4 regions of the Pseudomonas sp. B21-032 genome follow, and region 3 is predicted to be linked to each of the others. Evidence: predicted binding sites of a transcription regulator. Region 3 holds the regulator's gene; each other region holds the start of a gene.
The links. The regulator sigma-54, encoded in region 3, starts transcription at its own class of promoters, with help from an activator protein. The targets are predictions, from matches to a motif close to ANTGGCATNNANNTTGCTNT.
Positions count from the first base shown of each region.

Region 1: a site for sigma-54 is predicted at 1,836-1,855, ahead of LOY54_RS07715 (flagellar basal body rod protein FlgF). Genes of this name have one in related genera too.
Region 2: a site for sigma-54 is predicted at 1,107-1,126, ahead of LOY54_RS19860 (circularly permuted type 2 ATP-grasp protein). Genes of this name have one in related genera too.
Region 4: a site for sigma-54 is predicted at 2,826-2,845, ahead of nirB (nitrite reductase large subunit NirB). Genes of this name have one in related genera too.

Region 1 is NZ_CP087180.1:1,661,617-1,666,095, forward strand. It holds gene flgD (flagellar hook assembly protein FlgD) at 1-106, shown strand, start outside; gene flgE (flagellar hook protein FlgE) at 137-1,462, shown strand; gene LOY54_RS07710 (hypothetical protein) at 1,535-1,723, shown strand; gene LOY54_RS07715 (flagellar basal body rod protein FlgF) at 1,913-2,653, shown strand; gene flgG (flagellar basal-body rod protein FlgG) at 2,699-3,484, shown strand; gene flgH (flagellar basal body L-ring protein FlgH) at 3,539-4,234, shown strand; gene LOY54_RS07730 (flagellar basal body P-ring protein FlgI) at 4,247-4,479, shown strand, end outside.
Region 2 is NZ_CP087180.1:4,312,908-4,317,386, reverse strand. It holds gene LOY54_RS19875 (hypothetical protein) at 1-147, shown strand, start outside; gene LOY54_RS19870 (hypothetical protein) at 222-458, shown strand; gene LOY54_RS19865 (ribonuclease E inhibitor RraB) at 649-981, shown strand; gene LOY54_RS19860 (circularly permuted type 2 ATP-grasp protein) at 1,159-2,568, shown strand; gene LOY54_RS19855 (alpha-E domain-containing protein) at 2,572-3,522, shown strand; gene LOY54_RS19850 (transglutaminase family protein) at 3,519-4,316, shown strand; gene LOY54_RS19845 (cytochrome c) at 4,320-4,479, opposite strand, start outside.
Region 3 is NZ_CP087180.1:1,074,319-1,078,797, forward strand. It holds gene LOY54_RS04865 (ZIP family metal transporter) at 1-220, shown strand, start outside; gene LOY54_RS04870 (HPr family phosphocarrier protein) at 235-507, opposite strand; gene rapZ (RNase adapter RapZ) at 528-1,382, opposite strand; gene ptsN (PTS IIA-like nitrogen regulatory protein PtsN) at 1,385-1,849, opposite strand; gene hpf (ribosome hibernation-promoting factor, HPF/YfiA family) at 1,862-2,170, opposite strand; gene LOY54_RS04890 (RNA polymerase factor sigma-54) at 2,252-3,745, opposite strand; gene lptB (LPS export ABC transporter ATP-binding protein) at 3,925-4,479, opposite strand, start outside.
Region 4 is NZ_CP087180.1:4,448,212-4,452,690, forward strand. It holds gene nirD (nitrite reductase small subunit NirD) at 1-101, opposite strand, end outside; gene nirB (nitrite reductase large subunit NirB) at 101-2,659, opposite strand; gene LOY54_RS20515 (bifunctional nitrate reductase/sulfite reductase flavoprotein subunit alpha) at 2,936-4,479, opposite strand, start outside.

The DNA.
Region 1 (4,479 bases), 590 kb from region 3:
CACCGTCAGCAGCGTCACCATCAGTCAGACTGGCGGCGAGATGATGCTCAATCTCGCCGGCCTGGGCAGTATCGCCCTGTCCAAAGTCCAAACCATCGGTATATAGAGCCGGCTAACGCGGCACAAGGAGTGAAAGATGTCATTCAATATCGGCCTTAGCGGTCTCTATGCAGCCAACAAGCAACTGGACGTGACCGGCAACAACATCGCCAACGTCGCCACCACCGGTTTCAAATCGTCGCGCGCAGAATTCGCCGACGTCTACTCGGCCAACAAGCTCGGCGTCGGTACCAACAACATCGGTAACGGTGTGCGCCTGGCGGCGGTATCGCAGCAGTTCACCAATGGCGATATCACCAACACCGGCAACGTGCTGGACATGGGTATCCAGGGTCAGGGCTTCTTCGTGCTCAGCGACAACGGCGCACTCAGCTACACCCGTGCCGGTGCCTTCCAGACCAACAAGGACAACTATGTCGTCACTGCTGACGGCCTGCGCCTGCGCGGCTACGGCGTTGATGAAAACGGCAAGATCATCAATGGCGTGCTGACTGACCTTAAGATCGATACCTCGGCGCTGGCGCCAAAGAGCACCACCGCGATCGATCAGGGCCTGAACCTGAACTCGTCGGACAAGGTCATTCCGGCGACCACCACCTTCAGTCCGACCGACGAAAACAGCTGGAACAAGACCTTCGCCACCAAGATCTACGACAGCCAGGGTAACGAGCACGTCATGGATCAGTACTACGTCAAGACCGGGACCAATACCTGGAAGTCGTACACCCTGATCGATGGCCGCAACCCGCTGAACCCTGCCGAAGAGCCGCCAAAGGCGCTGGAAGGCACCATCGTGTTCAACTCCGACGGTAGCGTCAAGAGCATGACTGCCGGCGCTGCGGGCTCGGGCTACGAAGTGGTCAACAAGGTCTTCAAGCTGACCGGCTGGATTCCTGCCGAGGTGACCAACGCCAGTGCCAAGCCACCGGTCTGGGGTTCCAACGGTTCGGCTGCCAATGCTGGCGGTATCGCCATCGACATGACCGACACCACCTCGTACAACACCCCGACCACGCGCCTGTCGCAAAGCCAGGACGGTTACGCTACCGGTATCCTGTCGAGCCTGAGCATCGACTCCAGCGGCGTGATGTTCGCAAGCTTCAGCAACCAGCAGTCGCGCGCCATCGGCCAGGTCGCGATTGCCAGTTTCGCCAACGAGCAAGGCCTGCAGCCTATGGGTGGTACTCGCTGGACCGAAACCTACTCCTCGGGTATCCCGGGTATCGATGCACCGAAAACCGGTACCCTGGGCGCCATCGCTTCCAACTCGCTGGAGGCGTCCAACGTCAACCTGACCAACGAGCTGGTCGAGCTGATCAAGGCGCAGAGCAACTACCAGGCTAACGCCAAGACCATCTCGACCCAGAGCACCATCATGCAGACCATCATCCAGATGGCCTGATGCGGGTGTAAGGTAGTTGGTATAAACAGACCCCTTTCTCGGAAGGGGTCTTGTATTTCAGGGGTATCGATCATGTTGCAGCGATGGCTGCTGGCGCTGCTTGCCGTGCTGTTGATGAGCCAGGTCTGGGCCGATGCCGCGCCCTGGTATCGCTGGGAAAGCCAGGTCACCGGGCGTCTGGTGTGCGCGCAGTTTTCCCCGGGCGAGGGCTGGAAGCGTTTTGCCGGTCCTTTCAATAACGCGGCCTGCCGCGAGTACTAAGCTTGCCGCTAGCGGCAAACCGGCGCCGTAATTTCGACGGCGCTTTCTCCATGCGAGTCTTCGCGCAGCGCTGAAACCCTTGTTCTATTGGGCTTTTGGGTCTTTTGCAAAAGTTGGTTTGAAACTTGCTACAGGCACTGCAGAGCAGCGGCGGACGGCAAGTGTTCGCCAGCGCAGCGGAGGATGACTGTGGACAAGATGCTATACGTGGCCATGACCGGCGCCAGCCAGAATGCGCTGGCGCAAAAGGCCCATGCCAACAACCTGGCGAACATTTCCACCAGCGGTTTTCAGCGCGACCTGGAGCAGGCGCGTTCGATGCCGGTGTTTGGTGACAGCTTTCCGGCGCGGGCCTACGCCATGACCGAGCGCCCGGCCACCGATTTCAGCCCGGGCTCGATGCAGGAGACCGGCCGTGACCTGGACATCGCCATCGGCGGTGACGGCTTCATCGCCGTGCAGGCCCCGGATGGCAGTGAAGCCTATGTGCGCACCGCCAGCCTCAACATCGACGGCCTGGGTGTGCTGCGCGCCGGCAACGGCATGCCGGTGATGGGCAATGGCGGGCCGATTGCCGTGCCGCCAGAGCAGAAGGTCGAGATCGGCCAGGATGGCACCATCAGCATCCGCGCCATGGGCGAAGGCCCGCGGGTCATGGCCGAGGTCGACCGCATCAAGCTGGTCAATCCGGACCTCAAGACCATGACCAAGGGCCTGGACGGCATGATCCACACCAAGAGCGGCCAGCCCGCACCTGCCGACGCCAACGTCCAGGTGGTTTCCGGTTTCCTGGAGTCAAGCAACGTCAATGCGGTCGAGGAAATGACTTCGGTGCTGGCGCTGTCCCGTCAATTCGAACTGCACATCAAGATGATGACCACGGCCAAGGAAGGCGACGAAGCCATGGCTCGGGTTTTGCAGATCGGCTAATTACACAGACGTAGCGCCGTAAAACAGGCGCGCGAGGAGAACAGCATGCTTCCGGCTCTTTGGGTCAGTAAAACCGGTTTGTCCGCCCAGGACACCAACCTGACGACCATTTCCAACAACCTGGCCAACGTCTCGACCACCGGCTTCAAGCGTGATCGCGCCGAGTTTCAGGACCTGCTCTACCAGATCAAGCGTCAGCCAGGCGCCCAGTCGACCCAGGACAGCGAGCTGCCGTCGGGTCTGCAAGTGGGTACCGGTGTGCGCATTGTCGGCACCCAGAAAAACTTCAGCACCGGCAGCCTGCAGACCACCGAGAACCCGCTGGACATGGCGGTCAACGGTCGTGGCTTCTTCCAGATCCTGCAGCCGGACGGCACGGTTTCGTACACCCGCGACGGTACCTTCCACCTGAACTCCGACGGCCAGATCGTCACCGCCAACGGCTTTGCCCTGGAGCCTGCGATTGTCGTGCCGCCAGAGGCGCAGACCTTCACCGTTGGCCAGGATGGCACCGTGTCGATCACCACTGCCGGCAACCCGGCGGCGCAGATCATCGGCAACATCCAGACCGCCGACTTCATCAACCCGGCCGGCCTGCAGGCCATGGGCGGCAACCTGTTCCTGGAAACCGCCGCCAGCGGCGCGCCGCAGATCGGTACCCCGGGCCTCAACGGTTTTGGCGTGATGCAGCAGCAAACCCTGGAAAACTCCAACGTCAGCACCGTTGAAGAGCTGGTCAACATGATCACCACCCAGCGGGCCTACGAAATGAACTCCAAGGTCATTTCCACTGCCGACCAGATGCTCTCGTACGTTACCCAGAACCTGTAAGTGAAGTCTTCGAGGTCGCTTGAACGGCGCCTGTTACACCGTGAGGTCAGAGTCATGAGTCGTTTGTTATCCGTGCTTGCCCTGAGTGGGATCGCCTTGCTGGCCGGCTGCGTCGCGCCGACGCCCAAGCCCAACGATCCTTACTACGCGCCGGTATTGCCGCGCACGCCATTGCCGGCGGCGGCCAACAACGGCTCGATCTACCAGGCCGGTTTCGACCAGAACCTGTACAGCGACCGCAAGGCTTTCAGGGTGGGTGACATCATCACCATTACCCTCAACGAGCGCACCCAGGCGAGCAAGAACGCCAACTCGCAGATTGCCAAGAACAGCAAGGCCGATATCGGCCTGACCTCGTTGTTTGGCGGTGGCTTGACCACCAATAATCCATTTGGTGATGGCGATCTGAGCCTCAGTGCCGGCTACAGCGGCGACCGTGCAACCAAGGGCGACAGCAAGGCGGCTCAGGGCAATACCCTGACCGGCTCGATCACTGTCACCGTGGCCGACGTGTTGCCCAACGGCATCATTGCCGTGCGCGGCGAGAAGTGGCTGACCCTCAACACCGGTGATGAGCTGGTACGTATCGCCGGGATGATCCGTGCCGATGACATCGCCACCGACAACACCGTGCCTTCTACCCGTGTTGCCGATGCGCGCATCACCTATTCGGGTACCGGCTCGTTTGCCGACGCCAGCCAGCCTGGTTGGTTTGACCGGTTCTTCATCAGCCCGCTTTGGCCTTTCTAGGTTCGGATGACCATGTTCAACTTCAAGCAGCTGATTGCCGCTACGATTCTGCTGTCTACAGCGTTCGCCGTGCAGGCCGAGCGTCTGAAGGACATCGCCAGCATTTCCGGCGTGCGCACCAACCAGCTGATCGGCTACGGCCTGGTGGTGGGGCTCAACGGCACGGGTGACCAGACCACCCAGACGCCGTTCACCCTGCAGACCTTCAACAACATGCTCTCGCAGTTCGGCATCAAGGTGCCGCC
Region 2 (4,479 bases), 2.7 Mb from region 3:
TACCAGCCCACTGTGGTGCTGGGAGTGACCGATGAACACTCCGAGCCGCCGCTGCAGTTCGAGCCTTCCAGGGACGATTTTCTACGCACGCTGCAAAGCATACGCGCGCTGCCAGGCGCTCATCGCTTCGAGCCGCAAGAAGACTGAACAACCACCGCTGTATCGAGGTCAACGGAAGGTAAGCCCGATTCACCCTGAACATCTGTACAGAGGAGAGTCCAATGAAAGCATGGGTCATTACCTTCGTTGACCAGAAGGGCGAGCGTACCTCGCTGCCGCTCAGCGCAGAGCTTGAGCCGAGTACCGAAGAGGCGGCGCGGCTGATTCGCTCCCATTTGTATCCGGTCCTGGGCGAGCTGGACCTCAATGATTTCCAGGACCGCGAAACCTCGCCAACGGCCAAATGGCTGAAGGAGCAGAACGGGGTGGAGATCACTGCCATCACTGAAGGGCCTTGAACCCGCATGCCGGCTGGCACGCTGGGCAATCAGGCGCTACGCTGCAGACAAGGTCGGGCGATTTTTTCTGATTGTCCGGGCTTGCCGATCCACGTCACGCAACAGCTCGAATTGCCCCCGCACGGCTTGTGTGGCGGGCAGGTGCGTTTTGCACTGAAAGTCTATCCATCGGTAATGAGGAGGACGATTCATGAGCAGCCAATACGAGGACATCAGCAGCACGGTCTTGCGTCGGATGAAAGAAGGGGGGTTCAACTTCGCGCAGATTCATCCCATCGAGTTTTATGCGGTCTTTCCGGACGAGGCACGGGCGCGGCGAGCGGCAGGTAAGTTTCGCGGCGAATCACTCAGTGCCCAGGTCCACGAGCGCGATGATGGCGCCTGGCACCTGGAGCTGAGCAAGGTGATGTTTGCAACCTATGGCGGTATCGGCGAATTCGAACAGGATTTCGAGGCGGTGATCGCCCCGCTGGGCGGAGAAATAGAAGGCTGGGGCGTCAAGCAGGAACGTCAACTGGCTTGACCGGCAAGCAAGCGCGGCGCTTCGCAATGAGGCGCCGCCGTCAAAGCGAGCGCAGCGGTTGCACAGATCTGGTGCGACCGCTCTTCGTTTAAAACGCAACATACTGAATAACAAGGAATTGTGCCGCTGGCACGGGGCTTGCGATGGCTCCGGTGCACGGGTGACAAGGAGTTCGGCATGATCCGCACCTTTTATGACGAAATGTACGCCGCTGACGGCCAGGTCCGTCCGCACTACCGGGAATTTGCCCGCTGGCTGGCCGAAACCCCGCCAGAGCTGCTGGCCCAGCGTCGACGTGAAGCCGACCTGCTGTTTCACCGCGCCGGCATCACCTTCACCCTCTATGGCGACGAGCAGGGCACCGAGCGCCTGATTCCCTTCGATACCATCCCGCGCAGCATCCCGGCCAGCGAATGGCGGGTGGTCGAGCGGGGCTGCATTCAGCGGGTCAAGGCGCTGAACCTGTTTCTAGCCGACCTGTACCACGACCAGCGCATTATTCGCGCCGGGATCATTCCGGCCGAGCAGGTGCTGGCCAACGAGCAGTACCAACTGGCGATGCAGGGCCTGGACCTGCACCGCGACATCTATTCGCACATTTCCGGGGTCGACCTGGTGCGCGACAGTGATGGCAGTTACTACGTGCTCGAAGACAACCTGCGCACCCCCAGCGGCGTCAGCTACATGCTCGAAGACCGCAAGATGATGATGCGCCTGTTCCCCGAGCTGTTCGCGGCCCAGCGCATCGCGCCGATCGATCATTACCCCAACCTGTTGCTCGATACCCTCAAGAGCTCAAGCCCGCTGGACAATCCCAGCGTGGTGGTATTGACGCCCGGGCGTTTCAACAGCGCCTTCTTCGAGCACGCCTTCCTCGCCCGCGAGATGGGTGTCGAGCTTGTCGAGGGCGCCGATTTGTTCGTGCGTGACGAGCGGGTATTCATGCGCACCACCGACGGCCCCAAGGCGGTCGATGTGATCTACCGGCGCCTGGACGATGCCTTCCTCGACCCGCTGGCCTTCAACCCCGATTCGATGCTCGGTGTGCCCGGGCTGCTGGCGGCTTATCGCTGCGGCAACGTGGTGCTGGCCAATGCCATTGGCACCGGGGTGGCCGACGACAAGTCGATTTACCCCTATGTCACCGACATGATCCGCTTCTACCTCGACGAGGAGCCGATCCTCAAGAACGTGCCGACCTGGCAGTGCCGCAAGCCTGAAGAACTGTCCCACGTGCTGGCGCACCTGCCGCAGCTGGTGGTCAAGGAAACCCAGGGTTCCGGCGGCTACGGCATGCTGGTCGGGCCGGCGGCCAGCCGTGCCGAGATCGAGGCGTTCGCCGCCCGGATCAAGGCCCGGCCAGCGGCCTATATCGCCCAGCCGACGCTGTCGCTGTCGACCTGCCCGACCTTTGTCGAAAACGGCATCGCCCCGCGGCATATCGACCTGCGCCCGTTCGTGCTGTCCGGGCGCGAGACCCGGGTGGTGCCAGGCGGCCTGACCCGGGTCGCGCTGCGCGAGGGCTCGCTGGTGGTCAACTCGTCCCAGGGCGGCGGTACCAAGGACACCTGGGTGGTCGAGGATTAAGTCATGCTGAGTAGAACTGCCTCTGATTTGTACTGGATGTCGCGTTACCTGGAACGGGCGGAAAACCTCGCGCGGATGCTCGATGTCAGTTATTCGCTGTCGCTGATGCCGCAAGACGGGCGCGGCGACGGTCTGGATGAAATGGCCATGCCGCTGCTGATCACCGGTACCCTCGACGACTACCTCGAGCGCCATGGCCAGCTGCATGCCGAACGCCTGCTGCACTTCTTCGCCCTCGACCCGGAAAACCCGGCGAGCATTTACAGCTGCCTGGGTGCCGCGCGGGCCAGTGCCCATGCGGTACGTGGGCGGATCACCGCCGACATGTGGGAAAACATCAACGCCACCTGGCTGGAAATTCGTGGCATCGCCGAGCAAGGCCTGGGCCGCTATGGCATGAGCCGTTTCTGTGAGTGGATCAAGGAACGCTCGCACCTGTTCCGTGGCGCCACTTACGGCACCATCATGCGCAACGACGCCTTTCGCTTCATCCGCCTGGGCACCTTCATCGAGCGCGCCGACAACACCCTGCGCCTGCTCGATGCCCGCTACGAGATGCTTGGCGACGAGGCCGAGGCGGTCAGCGACAGCTCGGCGCGCGGTTATTACCAATGGAGCGCCTTGCTGCGCGCGCTGTCGTCATTCGAGGCCTACACCGAGATCTACCGTGATGCACCGGCCGCTCGCCATGTTGCCGAGTTGCTGCTGTTGCGCGCCGACGTGCCGCGCTCGCTGCGTGCCTGCACCGAGGAAATCGACCTGATCCTCGCCAGCCTGCCCGGTGGCAACGGCCGCCCGGCCCAGCGCCTGGCCGCCGAGGTGGACGCGCGCCTGCGCTACACCTCGATCGATGAAATCCTTGCCGAGGGCCTGCACCCCTGGCTGACCCATTACATCCCGCTGGTGCGTGAACTGGGCAACGCCATTCACAGCGCCTACCTGGAGGCCGTATGAGACTGACCATTAGCCACGAAACCGCCTACCACTACGAAGACCAGGTGCGTGCCAGCATCCAGTACCTGCGCCTGACTCCGCACGACAGCGAGCGTCAACAGGTGCTCAGTTGGCAACTGGACCTGCCGCGGCCGGTGCGCGCGCAACTGGACCCGTTCGGCAACATCCTGCATGTGCTGAGCCTGGAAGAGCCGCATTCGGACCTGGTCATCGGCGCCCGTGGCCTGGTCGACATTGATGAAAGCCGCGAGGCCGAGCACGAGTTGCAATCGCCGCTGCCGTTCCTGCGCTTCACCCGCCTGACCGAAGCTGACGAAGCCTTGCGTGCCTTCGCCAGCCAGCAATGCCGCAAGCGCCGTGACCGCTCGGCGTTGATCGAACTGATGAATGCCCTGAACCAGCGCATGGCCTACCGGCCCGGCAGCACCGCCGTGGATACCAGCGCCGCCCAGGCGTTTGCCGGCGGCGCCGGGGTGTGTCAGGACCACACCCATGCCTTCCTGGCCTGCGCGCGCAGCCTGGGCATCCCGGCGCGCTATGTGTCCGGCTACCTGTTCGACAGCGACAGCCAGCAGATGGCCAGCCACGCCTGGGCCGAAGCCTGGCTGGAGGATGCCTGGTACAGCTTCGATGTCACCAACCAACTGGCCCGGCCTGAACGCCACCTGAAACTGGCGGTGGGCCTGGACTACCTGGATGCCTGCCCGGTGCGCGGCATGCGCCGCGGTGGTGGTTTCGAGCAGATGCACGCCAAGGTGCTGGTGACCCCGACCCTCAACGCCCAGCAGCAGTGAGCCTCAGGGTTTGCGCGTGGCCATGTGGGCCAGGTACGCGAGCAGCGCATCCAGCTCGCTATCGCTGATGACCGCTGCGGCAAACCCGGGCATTTTTGCCTGGGGCCACTGGCGCAGGCTTTGCGGGTCACGGATGTAACGCCGGAGGAAGTCGGCCTGGAAG
Region 3 (4,479 bases):
TCTGGTCGAGCCGCTGGCAGCGGTGGTGTGTGCCTGGCTGGTGACCGTGGCAGAGTTGTTGCTGCCACTGGGCTTGGCGTGTGCTGCCGGGGCGATGTTGCTGGTCGTGACCCAGGAAATCATTCCCGAGTCGCGCAGCAATGGCCATCACCGGCTAGCCAGCCTGGGCCTGTGCATCGGCTTCTGCCTGATGATGGTGATGGATACGGCGCTTTCGTGAGAAAACGGGGGCGGTTATTCGCCCTCGTCGAAGTAATTGTTGATCAGTTCGATCAGGGCGTTGAGTGCATCATCGTCCTGCTCGCCCTCGGTGTGCAGATGAATGGCGGTGCCCTTGCCGGCCGCCAGCATCATGACCGCCATGATGCTCTTGCCATCAACCAGGGATTGCGGATTACGCCCAACGCGAACCTGGCAGGGAAACTTGCCCGCAACGCCAACGAACTTTGCCGCTGCCCGGGCGTGCAGCCCCAGCTTGTTGATGATGGTGATTTCTTTTGCGGGCATCGAGGCGCTGGTCCTGTGGGCTAGAGGTCGCGGTGGCGAACCTGGACATTCTTTAACGATTGTTGCAGTAACTGGCCCAGACGCTCGGTCAGGTACACCGAACGGTGGTGGCCACCCGTGCAGCCAATGGCAATGGTGACATAGGCACGGTTGCTGGCGGCAAAGCGCGGCAACCACTTGAGCAGGTAGCTGGAGATGTCCTGGAACATGTCCTCGACATCCGGCTGCGCAGCCAGGTAATCGATCACTGGTTGCTCCAGGCCCGAATGGTCGCGCAGTTCCGGCTTCCAGTAAGGGTTGGGCAGGCAGCGCACATCGAACACCAGGTCGGCATCGACCGGCATGCCGCGTTTGAAACCGAAGGATTCGACCAGGAAGGCCGTACCGGGCTCCGGCTGGTTGAGCAGGCGCAATTTGATCGAGTCACGCAACTGATACAGGTTCAGGTTGGTGGTATCGATCTTCAGGTCGGCGAGGTCGGCAATCGGCCCGAGCAGCTCGCTTTCGACTTCGATCGCTTCGGCCAGCGAGCGTTCGTTGTTGGTCAGCGGGTGGCGGCGGCGGGTTTCCGAGAAGCGCTTGAGCAATGTTTCTTCATCGGCATCCAGGTACAGCACATCACACTGGATGTGCCGGCTACGGGCGTCCTCAAGCAGCTCGGGAAAGCGCGACAAGTGGCTGGGCAAGTTGCGCGCGTCAATCGAAACGGCCACCTTGGGCTGCATCAATTCCGTGTTGATCAGGGCGCTTTCGGCCAGTTGCGGCAGCAAGCCAGCAGGCAGGTTGTCGATGCAGTAGTAGCCGTTGTCCTCAAGTACATCGAGGGCGGTACTCTTGCCGGAGCCAGACCGGCCGCTAACGATGATCAAGCGCATGTTCAATGCCCGTTCTGTACGTCCAGTACGACCTGGTACAAGGCTTCGTTACTGGTGGCCGCACGCAGTTTTTCGCGTACGTCCTTGCTATCGAGCATGCTGGCGATCTGGCGCAGCAGCTCCAGGTGCGCATCGGTAGCCGCTTCCGGGACCAGCAGTACGAACAGCAGGTCGACCGGGGCGCCATCGATGGCGTCGAAATCGATAGGGGCGTCAAGGTGCAGCAGCGCGCTGACCGGTGACTCACAGCCCTTGAGGCGGCAGTGGGGAATGGCAATGCCGTTGCCGAAGCCGGTGGAGCCCAGTTTCTCCCGGGCGATCAAGGCTTCGTACACGATCTGGGTGTCCAGCTCGGGCACTTCTCTGCCGATCAGATTGGCGATCTGTTCGAGCGCACGCTTTTTACTGCCGCCCGGCACGTTCACAAGGGAACGGCCGGGGGTCAGGATGGTTTCAAGTCGGATCATGGATGAGGGGGATCAGCGGGCCGCTGCACCTTGCAGCAGGCTTTGCTGTTTTTCCTTGTGTTTTTTCAGTTGGCGGTCGAGCTTGTCGGTCAAGGCGTCGATCGCTGCATACATGTCTTGGTGTTCGGCATTTGCAACCACTTCGCCGCCGGGAATGAACAGCGTCGCTTCAATCTTCTGCTGCAGCTTCTCGACCTTCATGATTACCGTCACATTGGTAATCTTGTCGAAATGCCCCTCCAGTCGTTTCAATTTCTGCTCGACGTACTCACGCAGGGGCTGAGTAACTTCTACATGCTGTCCACTGATATTGACTTGCATACAGCTTCTCCTTTGTTGCCGGTGCATAAGAGGCAGGTATTGCGCCTGCCACTGAACTGCGGTGGCACACCTCAGGAGCCGTTACATCAATCGCTTGCGCTCGCTCGACGGTGCGATGCCGAGGGACTCGCGGTACTTGGCGACGGTGCGACGTGCTACCTGGATGCCTTGTGCCTCCAGTAAACCAGCGATCTTGCTGTCACTCAATGGCTTTTTCTGATTTTCCGCTGCAACCAGTTTCTTGATGATTGCGCGGATCGCCGTGGACGAGCATTCGCCGCCTTCGGAGGTGCTGACGTGGCTGGAGAAAAAGTACTTCAGCTCGTAAATTCCGCGCGGCGTGTGCATGTATTTCTGCGTGGTTACCCGGGAAATGGTCGACTCGTGCATGCCCACCGCTTCGGCGATGTCGTGCAGCACCAGCGGCTTCATCGCCTCGTCACCGTGATCGAGGAAGCCGCGCTGGTGCTCGACGATCTGGGTGGCGACCTTCATCAGGGTTTCGTTGCGGCTTTGCAGGCTCTTGATGAACCAGCGCGCCTCCTGCAACTGGTTGCGCATGAAGGTGTTGTCGGCGCTAGTGTCGGCGCGACGGACGAAACCGGCGTACTGCGGGTTGACCCGCAGGCGCGGGACCGCTTCCTGGTTGAGTTCGACCAGCCAGCGCTCGTTGTCCTTGCGCACGATCACGTCGGGCACCACGTATTCGGCTTCGCTGGACTCGATTTGCGAGCCCGGGCGCGGGTTGAGGCTCTGTACCAGTTCGATGACCTGGCGCAGCTCGTCTTCCTTGAGCTTCATGCGGCGCATCAGCTGGCTGTAGTCGCGGCCGCCGAGCAGGTCGATGTAGTCGCTGACCAGGCGCTGGGCTTCGGCCATCCACGGGGTACGCGGCGGCAGCTGGCGCAGTTGCAGCAACAGGCACTCGCTGAGGTTGCGCGCGCCGATGCCGGCGGGTTCGAATTGCTGGATACGGTGCAGCACGGCTTCGACTTCATCCAGCTCGATGTCGAGCTCGGGGTCGAAGGATTCGCAGACTTCTTCCAGGGTTTCGTCGAGATAACCCTGGTTGTTGATGCAGTCGATCAGGGTCACGGCGATCAGCCGGTCGGTGTCGGACATCGGTGCCAGGTTGAGCTGCCAGAGCAGGTGGCTCTGCAAGCTTTCGCCAGCCGAAGTGCGGGTGGTGAAGTCCCACTCGTCATCGTCGTTGCTGGGCAGGCTGCTGGCGCTGGTCTGGTAGATGTCTTCCCAGGCGGTGTCGACCGGCAACTCGTTGGGGATGCGCTCGTTCCACTCGCCCTCTTCGAGGTTGTCCACCGTTGGGGCGGTCTCCTGGAAGCTGGTTTCCTGAACGTCGGCGACGGGTTTGCTCTCGGCGTTGTCGGCCATCGGGTCGCTGTTGTCGAAGTCGTCGCCTTCTTCCTGGCGCTCGAGCATCGGGTTTGATTCCAGCGCTTCCTGGATTTCCTGCTGGAGGTCCAGGGTAGAAAGCTGGAGCAGACGTATGGCCTGTTGCAACTGCGGGGTCATCGTCAGTTGCTGGCCCATTCTTAGGACGAGCGATGGTTTCATGGCAGGGGCTTAACACCTTATTTGCCGGCGCACATGCGCCATCCACTACAAGGGCACCGAAGCGCCAACTTTAAGCAAATTATATGCCTGAAATTGCAGCGTTTGCCTAGAGCGCCGTAACAATTAAGCCATTATCTGGCTTGTTTACGAGCGCTCCGGCAGCGCCTTACACCTTGAGCCTACAGGCGGAACTCATGGCCGAGGTAAACCTCTTTGACCAGGTCGTTGGCCAGGATGGTCTCTGCATCGCCTTCGGCGATCAGTTGGCCATCGTTGACGATGTAAGCGGTTTCGCAGATATCCAGGGTTTCACGGACGTTGTGGTCGGTGATCAGAACGCCAATACCCTTGGCCTTCAGGTGGTGGATGATCTGCTTGATGTCGCCGACCGAAATCGGGTCGACACCGGCAAAGGGTTCGTCGAGCAGGATGAACTTGGGCGCGGTGGCCAGGGCGCGGGCAATCTCGACGCGGCGGCGTTCACCACCGGAGAGGCTCATGCCGAGGTTGTCGCGGATGTGGCTGATGTGGAACTCCTGCAGCAGGCTTTCCAGCTCTTTGCGCCGGCCATCGCGGTCCAGGTCCTTGCGGGTTTCGAGGATCGCCATGATGTTGTCGGCCACCGACAGCTTGCGGAAGATCGAGGCTTCCTGCGGCAGGTAGCCGATACCGGCGCGGGCGCGGCCGTGCATGGGCTGGTGGCTGACATCGAGGTCGTCGATCAGGACGCGGCC
Region 4 (4,479 bases), 2.5 Mb from region 3:
AACCACACCACCACCCCCGACTGGGCGACCAGGTCGGCACGGCTGCAAACCCTCTGCCAGGGTTGCGCTTGAACACTTACTGCTGCATTGGACGGGCTCATCAAAGCACCTCCTCGGTGGTCGGGATCAAGTGAAGTTCGCCGGCGCCGATGGGCCGGCGCTGGCCGCGTTCGCGGACAAAGTGCACACCCGGGTCGGGGCGCTGGTCGTTGACGAAGGTGCGAAAGCGCTTGAGCTTTTCAGGGTCTTTCAGGGCGTTGGCCCACTCGCATTCGTAGCGCTCGACCACCAGCTGCATTTGCGCTTCGAGCTCTGCGCCAAGGCCCAGGCTGTCGTCGAGGATCACCTGCTTGAGGTAGTCCAGCCCGCCCTCCAGGCTCTCACGCCACACCGAGGTGCGCTGCAGCTTGTCAGCGGTGCGGATGTAGAACATCAGCACGCGGTCGATGGTGCGGATCAGGCTGGCGTCGTCCAGGTCGGTGGCGAACAGTTCGGCATGGCGCGGGCGCATGCCGCCGTTGCCGCAGATGTACAGGTTCCAGCCCTTCTCGGTGGCGATCACGCCGATGTCCTTGCTCTGCGCCTCGGCGCATTCGCGGGTGCAGCCGGACACCGCAAACTTGAGCTTGTGCGGCGAGCGCAGGCCCTTGTAGCGGTCTTCCAGGATCAGGGCCATCTGCACGCTGTCCTGCACGCCGTAACGACACCATGTGCTGCCGACGCAGGATTTCACCGTACGCGTCGACTTGCCGTAGGCGTGGCCGGTCTCGAAGCCTGCGCCAATCAGCTCAGCCCAGATCTCGGGCAATTCGTGCAGTTGGGCGCCGAACAGGTCGATGCGCTGGCCGCCGGTGATCTTGGTGTAGAGGTCGTACTTTTTCGCCACTTCGCCGATGACGATCAGCTTCTCGGGGGTGATCTCGCCGCCGGGAATCCGCGGCACCACCGAGTAGGTGCCGTTCTTCTGCATATTGGCCATGAAGGTGTCGTTGGTGTCCTGCAGCGGCACCAGCGAAGGCTCCATGATCGGCTGGTTCCAGCACGAGGCGAGGATCGAGCCGACCGTGGGTTTGCAGATATCGCAGCCGACGTGCCCGCGTCCATGCTTGGCGAGCATCTCGTCGAAACTGACAATGCCTTCGACCCGCACCAGCGCGTAGAGCTCCTGGCGGGTGTAGGCGAAGTGTTCGCACAGGCTCTTGTCGACGCTGACGCCGCGGGCGATCAATTCATGCTCGAAGACCTGCTTGAGCAGCGCCGCACAACCACCGCAACCGGTGCAGGCCTTGGTCTGCTGCTTGAGCTGGCCAAGCTCGCCGCAGCCACTGTCGATGGCGGCGCAGATCGCGCCCTTGCTGACGTTATGGCAGGAGCAGATAGTCGCGCTGGCGGGCAAGGCATCAGCGCCCAGTGCCGGCGCGCCGACCGACTGCGGCAGGATCAGCGCGGCCGGATCGGCGGGCAGGGCAATGCTGTTCTGCACGAATTGCAGCAGGGTGTCGTAATAGCTGTTGTCGCCAACCAGCACCGCGCCGATCACCCGTTTGCCACTGCCATCGACCACCAGCCGGCGGTAGGCCGACGCCGCTTCGTCGATAAAGCGATAGCTGCGCGCACCCGGGGTCACGCCGTGGGCATCACCAATGGAGCCTACATCGACGCCGAGCAGTTTGAGCTTGGTCGACATGTCGGCCCCGGTAAAACTGCCCGCGTCTTCACCGGCCAGAGTCGCCGCCACTGTACGCGCCATGCTGTAGCCCGGCGCCACCAGGCCGAACACGCTGCCGTTCCACGACGCGCATTCGCCGATGGCGAAGATCCGTGGGTCGCTGCTGCGGCACGCGCTGTCGATCACCACACCGCCGCGTTGGGCGATTTCCAGGCCACTGCTGCGGCCCAGGGCATCCTGCGGGCGGATACCGGCGGAGAACACGACAAGGTCGGTTTCAAGGAACTCGCCGCCCTCGAAGTTCATCCGGTAGCGATAGTCTTCACCGGCAACGATGGCCTGGGTCGCCCGCGACAGGTGCACGCCAACCCCCAGGGCTTCGATCTGCGCCCGCAAGGCCGCGCCGCCCTCGCCATCCAGTTGCACCGGCATAAGGCGCGGGGCGAACTCCACCACATGAGCTTCCAGGCCCAGCGACTTCAAGGCATTGGCCGCTTCCAGGCCGAGCAGGCCGCCACCGACCACCACCCCACGGCGAGCGCTGGCGGCCGCGGTGCGGATCGCATCGAGATCATCAAGGGTGCGATAGACCAGCCGCGCCGCCCCTTGCGAGCCTTCAATCGGCGGCACGAACGGATAGGAGCCGGTGGCCAGCACCAGTTGATCGTAAGGGTAGCGCCCGGCGCAGGTGACTACCTCGCAGCGTTCGCGGTCGATCTCCAGCACCGGCTCGCCCAGGTGCAAGTCAATGCCGTGCCGGGTGTACAAGCCTGCCTCGCCCAGGGCCAGGGTTTCGGCATCGCTGCCACTGAAGTATTCCGACAGGTGCACGCGGTCGTAGGCGCGCTGGCGCTCTTCACCGAACACCCGCACCTGGAAACGGCCCAGGGCACCGCGTTGGATCAGTTGCTCGACGCAGTGATGACCGACCATGCCGTTGCCGACGATGATCAGCTGTTGCCGCGCTTCGATGCTGGTAAACCCATTCATACCCGTTCCTCACTCAAGGCCAATCACGCTGGCTTTGCTGCTGGGGGCCAACCCCGAAAAACAAAAAAAGGCGCCTGGAGCCGAAGCTCCAGGCGCCTTTGCCTGGTCGTTTTTGTAGTCCCGGTTGCGAATCGCCATTGACCCGCGAGGACGTTGTAAATCTGTAAAAGCAGGGAGCGTGCCAACTGCCAAAGCCTTTGAAACCGAGGCTTGTGCGCGATCCACTGGCGCCGTTATCGACCCAGACTGGTGCAGCGCTCCCCCTTATGGGGCACTTCAATACACGTCACGCAGGTAACGCTTGGCGCGATTGAGTTCGCTGACATAAGCCTCGGCCCGTTCCACACTCATGCCACCGTGCTGCTGCACCAGTTGCTTGAGCGCCGTATCAACATCGCGGGCCATGCGCCCGGCATCGCCACAGATATAGAAGTGCGCGCCCTCCTCCAGCCAGCGCCACAGCTCGGCACCCTGTTCGAGCATGCGCTGCTGCACGTAGATCTTCTGCGCCTGGTCGCGCGAGAAGGCGGTGTCCAGGCGGGTCAGGTGACCGTCGCGCTGCCAGGCCAGCAACTCGTCGCGGTAGTAGAAATCGGTGGCCGCCTGCTGCTCGCCGAACAGCAGCCAGTTGCGACCGCGGGCCCCTTCGGCCTGACGTTCCTGCAGGAACGCGCGAAACGGCGCCACACCGGTGCCGGGGCCGACCATGATCACCGGCGCCGTGCTGTCGCCGGGCAGGCGAAAGTGCGTGGTCGGCTGCGCGAATATCTCGACCCGGCCAGGCTCGCTGCGGTCGGCCAGGTAGGTCGAGCACACGCCCTTGCGCTGGCCGTAACGGACAGTGGAAACCGTCAGGTGCACTTGATCCGGATGCAGCTTCTGGCTTGAGCTGATCGAGTACAGCCGCGGCTGCATGGGTTTGAGCAGGTCGAGCCAAGCCTGCAGGCTCAGTTGGGGCTTGCACGCATGCACCAGGTCGATCAGTTGCTTGCCCCACAGCCAGTCCTTGAGCGCAGCCTTGTTGTGCGGCTCAAGCAATGCGCGCAGTTGCGCATCACCCGGGGCGAAAGCCTCGAGCAACTGCGGGGTAATGCGGGCGATCTCCAGGTGCTCAAGCAATGCCTCGGCCAAGGGCATGTCGGCCTGGCCTTTGAGGCTGACACAGTGTCCGCCATCGAAGCGGGTGGCGGTCAGTAGCTCATCGACCAGCGCCGGACAGTTGCGCGGCCATACACCCAAGGCGTCGCCGGCGTGATAGGTGAACCCGCTGTCGCCCAGATCGAACACCAGTTGCCGGGTTTCCTTGACCGCGCCAGGGCCGTTAAGCAGGCGGTTGCCGACCAGGGTGGCTGGCAACGGCCGGGTCTTGCTGAAACCGCTGGCCGTTGGCGTTGGCGCTTCGAGCAGCAGTTCGCCGTGGCCCAGTTTGCCCAGCAGTGCCTGCAGCCATTGCCCCGTCGATTCATGCAAATCGCCCTCGCAATCGACCCGTTCCAGCAAGCGCTTGGCGCCCAGTTCGGCCAGGCGCTGATCGAGCTTGCGACCAAAGCCGCAGAACTGCTCGTAGCTGGAATCCCCCAGGGCCAATACCGCATAAGGCACGCCGACGCAGCGCTGGGCATGCTCGCCATGCAGGCCGCGCCAGAACGCCGCACCGCTGTCCGGCGCATCGCCGTCGCCGAAGGTACTGGCGATCAGCAGCAGGCTGGCGGGGCGGTCCAGTTGCTCCAGGGCCAGGTCTTGCATGCAACTCAACTGCACCGGCAAGCCGACCTGGCGCAGGCGTGCGGCGCACTGCTCGGCCAGGGCCTGACTGTTGC